Rubinisphaera italica: one gene and its partner. The protein of the gene in region 1 interacts with the protein of each later gene in a pairwise test. Links are inferred from orthologs where the notes say so. Each region holds a gene or a part of one and is shown on either strand. Other genes may lie near its edges.

Region 1 (3,025 bases):
GCATGAAGTTGTGCAGCAGCTGGATGTTGAGCAGCAGCTTGATGTTGAGCAGCAGCTGGAAGTTGTGCAACAGCTTGAAGTTGAGCAACAGCTTGATTTGTAGCAACTTGTGTTGCATGAGCTATAGCAGCTGCTGTAGCAAGGTGTGTAGCAACGGGTACGGCAACGACGACGTGCTTCTGCGGTATCAGAAACAGAAACGACCAACATGGCGATAGCCACAACGCTCAGAAATGTACGCATAGTTTGATTCTCCTGCATTGAATCAGTGGTTTTGTCCCCATCTCAGGGTTCACTTCGGATCACGTGGGACGATATCCGCGCCGAAGGTTGGATAGCTAAACGCTATACAATTTACTTTTAACATAGGGCCTTGAGGTAATCAAGTGAATATGAGCATAATGGAGAGGAATAGCCATTCCTTCATGATGCACATATCTCACAGATTAGCTTCATATTGAAGGGGAATTATTTGGAGTCAATAGGGGCTTTCCGGGAATTAGGATGAATATTCTGAAATCATCTTCAGAAATTCTGCCTCACTCAATATGGAAACATTCAGGCTTTGAGCTTTGGCCAGCTTACTTCCTGCATTTTCGCCAGCTACGACAAAATCCGTTTTGCTGGAAACGCTGCTCGCTGCTTTTCCACCATGCTCTCGGATGGCGTCCTGAATTTCCTGTCGAGTAAACTGCTGCAAAGTCCCTGTGACGACGATCGATTTCCCCTGAAGCACCTGAGTAGAATTTGCTGTGGTTTGCTCACGTTCTTCCTCGACTCGTACCCCGCGGCTCTTCAATTCCTGAATCAGCGACTGTCCGTATGAAGAATGAAAAAAGTCTGAGACGGAAGCGGCGATGACAGGGCCGATTTCATCGATTGCAGCCAATTCTTCCTCAGTGGCCTGACTGATTTGCTCGAGCGAAAGAAAATGAGACATCAAGACTTGTGCGTTGCTGACACCGACATGTCGGATATTCAGTCCGGTCAATAATCGCCAAACCGGTTGCTGCTTTGAGTTTTCGACTCCTTGGAGCAATTTCTCTGCAGACTTCTGTCCAAACCGTTCCAGCTCCAAGAGTCGATCCTGCTGTTGATGCAAGTCGTAAATATCGACGAGATTTTTGACTAAGCCGGCATCGATTAACTGTTCAATCAGCTTGATCCCGAGACCTTCGATATCCATCGCCTGTCGTGAGGCAAAAAATCGGATACTTTCGCGAAGACGAGCTGGACAGTTAGGATTCGGGCAGCGGATGTAAACCCCACCCTCGTCCTGAATAACTTTCGTACCACATTCGGGACAGTTTGCAGGAAACTCAAACGAGAGCTCCTCACCTGAACGTCGCTCCAGTTCTACGCGAACCACATGTGGAATAATTTTGCCCGCTTTTTCGACAATCACCCAATCGCCAATTTTGACTCCCAGTCGTTCGACTTCATCCCGATTGTGTAAACTTGATCGGGAAACCGTTGTACCCGCGATTTCGACGGGTGCTAAATTAGCCACGGGGGTCAGCGTTCCTGTTTTTCCCACTTGAATGCTGATCGACTCAATCTGCGTTTCGGCTTCATATCGCTCCCACTTATAGGCCACTACCCAGCGGGGACTCTTACTGTTGTTTCCCAGTTCCTCTCGCAGAGCCAGATTGTTGACTTTAATGACGAGTCCATCTATTTCCAGATCCAGCTCGTGCAGAGCCGCCATCATCACTTCAGCTTGTTGCAGAACCTCGTCAATTCCGTGACAGAGGCGAATGCCCGGAGTGGTCGGTAAGCCATATTCCCGGATCGCTTCCAGATAATTCATGTGTGTTTCAAAATTGAGCCCCTGCACATCGCCGATTCCGTGCGTAAGAAAGCGAACTTTGCGCTTCGCACAAAGAGCAGGATCAAGCAACTTCAATGCACCGGCTGTGCTGTTGCGAGGATTTGCATGGACAAGGCCGCCACTTTCCTCCTGTTGAGCACGCAGAATCGCAAAGTCGGAATTGGCGATATAGGCTTCTCCCCGAACTTCCAGTCGTTCGGGGACGTTTTTACTTTGCAATGTCAACGGAATCCCACCAATGGTACGGGCGTTGTGAGTCACATCATCCCCGGTTTGGCCATCCCCCCGTGTAAGAGCCTGGACGAGTATTCCCTGCTCATAAATCACAGCCAGGGCAACACCATCGATCTTGTATTCGAGCGTGTAATCGACCGATTCGACATCCAGCAGTTTGCGAATCCGCTGGTCAAAATCGACGATGCCAGACGTTTCAAAAACGTTATCGATCGAGAGCATCGGCACTCGGTGTGGCACTGAAGTGAACCCCTCAATCGGGGCTCCGCCCACTTTCTGGCTCGGGCTGTCCGGAGTTCGCAATTCCGGATGCTGATTCTCGAGATCAATCAACTCATGCAGGAGCTGGTCAAATTCCCGGTCGGGAATTTCGGTGCGTGCTTCTACATAGTACAGGCGATTATGCCGATTGATTTCGTCCCGCAATTCCTGAATGCGGCTCTCAATATTCTGACTCAAAACAGTTCCTCCTGACTGATAAATATCATCAGTCAGTATGGCATTTTGAATCGTGATTGACTATCGAATAGGAGAGAAGTGCACAGCTCCAATTGAAACTTCGAGTTGTGTGCCACTGGCTCCGCCAGTGCATGTCGATACTGAAACTGAAGTTACGATACACTGGCAAAGCCAGTGCCACTCTAATTCTTAGTTGGAACAGAGTAGTAGTGTTTCAAATTACTCCAGTGCTCAATTCTTCTGGGTTTCTGCCTGGGGCCCATAGAGCAGAACCGGGATTTTGATCAGAGAGAACTCCGCATCCGTTGTCGTGACCGATATTTGCTGCGTCTGGCGGCCTGAAGGAACTTTGCCAGAGACGGTCACATCAAACGTGATTAGTAAATGACCATGCTCATCCTGGCCTGTCTGCTGATTTTCAATTTGAATCGAATCCAGGCTGCTCGCAATTTCCAGCACCTCGAAGTGAGATCGATCGCGAAAATCAGTCAATGTAACCTT
Region 2 (3,641 bases), 930 kb from region 1 along the record:
CGGATTGAGATGCAGAAACAGGCCGAAAAACTCGAACAGATGGCCCGTCAAAAAAATCTCGAAGGGGCGGCTTTTGTCTACATGAACTCCCTGACAACCTGCATCAATTGTCATGAATACTGCCGGGATGTCCTGCGGATTGCAGACGACCCGGAAAAGTCCCGAGTCGTTCCTATTCCAACTCATGATGTGGAAGTTCGCTTACCTATGGATGTTCCTGTGCGTCAATAACAGAGTTAAAGATCAACGAGTTCTCCATCTGCTGTTTGAACCAGTCGACAAAAAGCTTCCGGATCTATTGCAGCTGCGAGCGTTACCTGACAATTCACCCATTTCTCATTAGCCCTTCACGACAAAGTTCACCATTCGGCCGGGCACACAAATCGTTTTGACGATCTGCTTCCCTTCTAACATTTGAACGATCGTCTCATCCGCTTTAGCCGCAGATTCCATTGTGTCTTTATCCGCCTCGGCTGGCACTTTGACTTTCGCACGCAGCTTGCCATTAATCTGCACAGGAATTTCGATTTCACTTTCGACAAGTTTGCTCTCATCGAACTTCGGCCAGGTCGAATAAGTCAGTGAATCTGTTTGCCCCAACACATGCCACAGTTCTTCAGCAATATGCGGTGCAAACGGATTGAGCAACTGCACGAACGGAATCATTGCCGACTTCGGTCGCGGCTGTTGACTGCTGAATTCATTTGTGAATTCCATCATCCGACTGATGGCGGTATTAAAGGACAATTTTTCGATATCTTCCGTTACCGCTTTGATCGTCTTGTGCAGCATCCGCGTTTGCTCGTCATTCAGTTCAACATCCTGAACGTCCGCATGCAGAACCGTTTCGTCATCATTGCGTTCATCGACAATCATGCGCCAGACACGACCAAGGAAACGATACACCCCTTCCACACCCGACATATTCCAGGGCTTGGTTTGTTCGAGCGGCCCCATGAACATCTCATAGAGACGCAACGAATCAGCTCCGTAGTCGTTCACGATATCATCGGGATTGATGACATTGCCACGAGACTTGGACATCTTGTGAGTCCGGGAATCGATAACAATCGATGCATCTGATTTGAGGATGAAATCGTTTCCTTTTTTGGTGGTCTCTTTTTCATCGATTAACACCGCTTCGAGGATCGCTCCCGTCTCTTTCTCAACGAACTCATCATCCTTCTCTTCAACATTTCGACTCGAAACCCATTTCTGTTGCAGATCGTCCGCAAATGGTTCATCCCGTTGATCACTGACTGCACTCTTAGTCGCGACGCGATAAGCGGTGAACTCAGCTTCACCGAGAATCATTCCCTGATTCACTAACTTGTGAAACGGCTCAGCAGAATGCAGATGCCCCAGATCGAACAACACCTTATGCCAGAAGCGGGAGTACAACAGATGCAGCACCGCATGTTCGGCTCCACCGATGTAGACATCGACCGGCAGCCAGTACTTTTCCTTCTCCGCATCGATGAAGGCTTCATTGTTTTTCGGATCGCAGAACCGCAGATAATACCAGCAACTCCCCGCCCATTGCGGCATGCTGTTCGTTTCGCGTCGCAGTTTCGTGCCATCGTCCAATGTTCGATATAACCACTCTTCTGGAGCTGCGGAAAGGGGTGGCTCGGGTGTACCCTTCGGCGCAAAGTCGTCCATATCCGGCAGACGGACCGGCAACTCGGATTCCTCAACTGCTCGCACATTACCGGTTGGTTTGCCATCTGCATTCAACTCATGCCAAATCGGAAACGGCTCGCCCCAATAACGCTGACGTGAAAATAACCAGTCACGCAACCGGAAGTTGACTGCTTCTTTGCCTAACCCGTCTGCATTCAAAGCGGCAGTAATTTTCTTCTTGAACTCCGCAGTCGGTGTCCCATCAAACTCACCGGAATTGATTGCGGTTCCCAAGCCGGTAAATCCGATTGGGTCAACATCTTCATCGGGAGGCTGAACAACGGGAATCACTGGCAAGTCAAAGGCTCGTGCAAATTCAAGATCCCGCTCATCGTGCCCCGGCACCGCCATGATCGCACCGGTCCCGTAACTGATGAGCACGTAATCGGCAATCCAGATCGGAATTTCTTTTCCGTTGACCGGATTGATGGCATAACTGCCGCTGAAGACGCCGGTCTTGCCTTTAGCCAGGTCGGTTCGATCCAACTCACTTTTCAGAGACGACTTGCGTACGTAATCCGCGACTGCTTCTTTCTGGTCGGCAGTCGAAAGAGCCTCCACCAGCGGATGCTCCGGCGCAATGACCATATATGTCGCTCCGAATAATGTATCCGGACGAGTCGTATAAACTCGCAGAACATTCTCTTCGGGCGTTCTTATAAAGCCCGATTCTTTTCGAGATGATTTCCAAGCCTCGAAACTGTCGCTGCTCTCTAGCCCTTTGACCAGAAAATCGACCTCTGCCCCGACACTCTTACCAATCCAGTTTCGCTGTAATAACTTAACCGATTCCGGCCAGTCGAGATCATCCAGTTCTTTCAACAGACGATCCGCAAACGAAGTGATTCGCAACATCCACTGTCGCAACTTGCGACGTTCAACCGGATGGCCTTCTCTCTCACTTCTGCCATCTGCAGTGATCTCCTCATTGGAAAGCACTGTACCTAAACCAGGGCACCAGTTGACGGGGGCATCGGACTGGTACGCCAGACGATGTTCATCCTGATATTTGCGAACTGCATCTTCGCCAGCCGAATTCACTTCTGTAGGAATCGGAAGTTCAGAAATCGGCCGGGCTTTGCCGGTGCGGGTTTTCCCATCGGGGCCGGTCCATTCGAGTTCAGGATCGTACCAGGATTTGAACAGCTGCAGGAAAATCCATTGCGTCCAGCGGACATAGCCTTCATCCGTCGTCGAAATTTCTCGGCTCCAGTCGTAACTGAATCCGAGCATCTGTAACTGGCGACGAAAATTGTCAATGTTCTTATAGGTCGTATCGCGGGGGTGCGTACCCGTTTTGATCGCATGCTGCTCGGCTGGCAATCCAAACGCATCCCAACCCATCGGGTGCAGCACATGCTTCCCCTGCATCCGTGAAAACCGGCAGAGGATATCGGTCGCCGTGTAACCTTCCGGGTGCCCGACATGTAAACCATCACCCGAAGGATACGGAAACATATCGAGGACGTACATTTTGTCCTGAGAGCCTTCACGAGGTTCTTCTGGAGTGACAAACGTATTATTTTTTGCCCAGAATTGCTGCCATTTCGGCTCGATCGACTGCGGTTCGTAACGTGGCATGGGAATCGTTCAGATTGGGAGTTAAATGCGTGAAAGAAATTCCAGCCACCCTCTCATTTCCTGAGGATGGCAATTCAATCGATAGTTTAACGGACATCAGCCGGTTGTATATGGTTCAGAGAAATGGAAATCCGCTACAAGCACGAAGCGCAAGCGAGTGTGTCCATCCGGTTAAACTCACTCGCTTGCGCTTCGTGCTTGTATCATTTGAATTCTACTGGAAGTGCCATCTGCCAGGTGGTTGCCAGGGGTTTCAACTTTTCGAAGAGAGTAGTAGTAAGGGCTTCGAGATCGATCTGCCGGTTCGTCAGATTCTGCAACCCCGGAATTTCAGGAGCGAATTCAGAAGTGCCAAGAATGAGGGAGCCATGCTGAAG

The links.
Region 2: the proteins of ligA (region 1) and leuS interact in binary tests that used the Escherichia coli proteins (3 or more experiments, as listed by UniProt). The link is inferred for Rubinisphaera italica from one-to-one orthologs.

What each region holds. Positions count from the first base shown.
Region 1 is NZ_SJPG01000001.1:4,467,627-4,470,651, forward strand. The notes cover bases 13-2,890. They hold ligA (NAD-dependent DNA ligase LigA), read right to left. Parts: upstream 2,525-2,890; coding sequence 500-2,524; downstream 13-499. Other genes in these bases: Pan54_RS16840 (hypothetical protein), read right to left, coding at 13-261; Pan54_RS16850 (DUF1573 domain-containing protein), read right to left, coding at 2,756-2,890. Outside these bases: more of Pan54_RS16840, read right to left, coding at 1-12; more of Pan54_RS16850, read right to left, coding at 2,891-3,025. UniProt on the Escherichia coli protein: DNA ligase that catalyzes the formation of phosphodiester linkages between 5'-phosphoryl and 3'-hydroxyl groups in double-stranded DNA using NAD as a coenzyme and as the energy source for the reaction.
Region 2 is NZ_SJPG01000001.1:5,394,409-5,398,049, reverse strand. What follows is about bases 140-3,633. They hold leuS (leucine--tRNA ligase), read right to left. Parts: upstream 3,265-3,633; coding sequence 340-3,264; downstream 140-339. Other genes in these bases: Pan54_RS20575 (lipoate--protein ligase family protein), read right to left, coding at 3,468-3,633; Pan54_RS20585 (hypothetical protein), read left to right, coding at 140-231. In the rest of the region: more of Pan54_RS20585, read left to right, coding at 1-139; more of Pan54_RS20575, read right to left, coding at 3,634-3,641.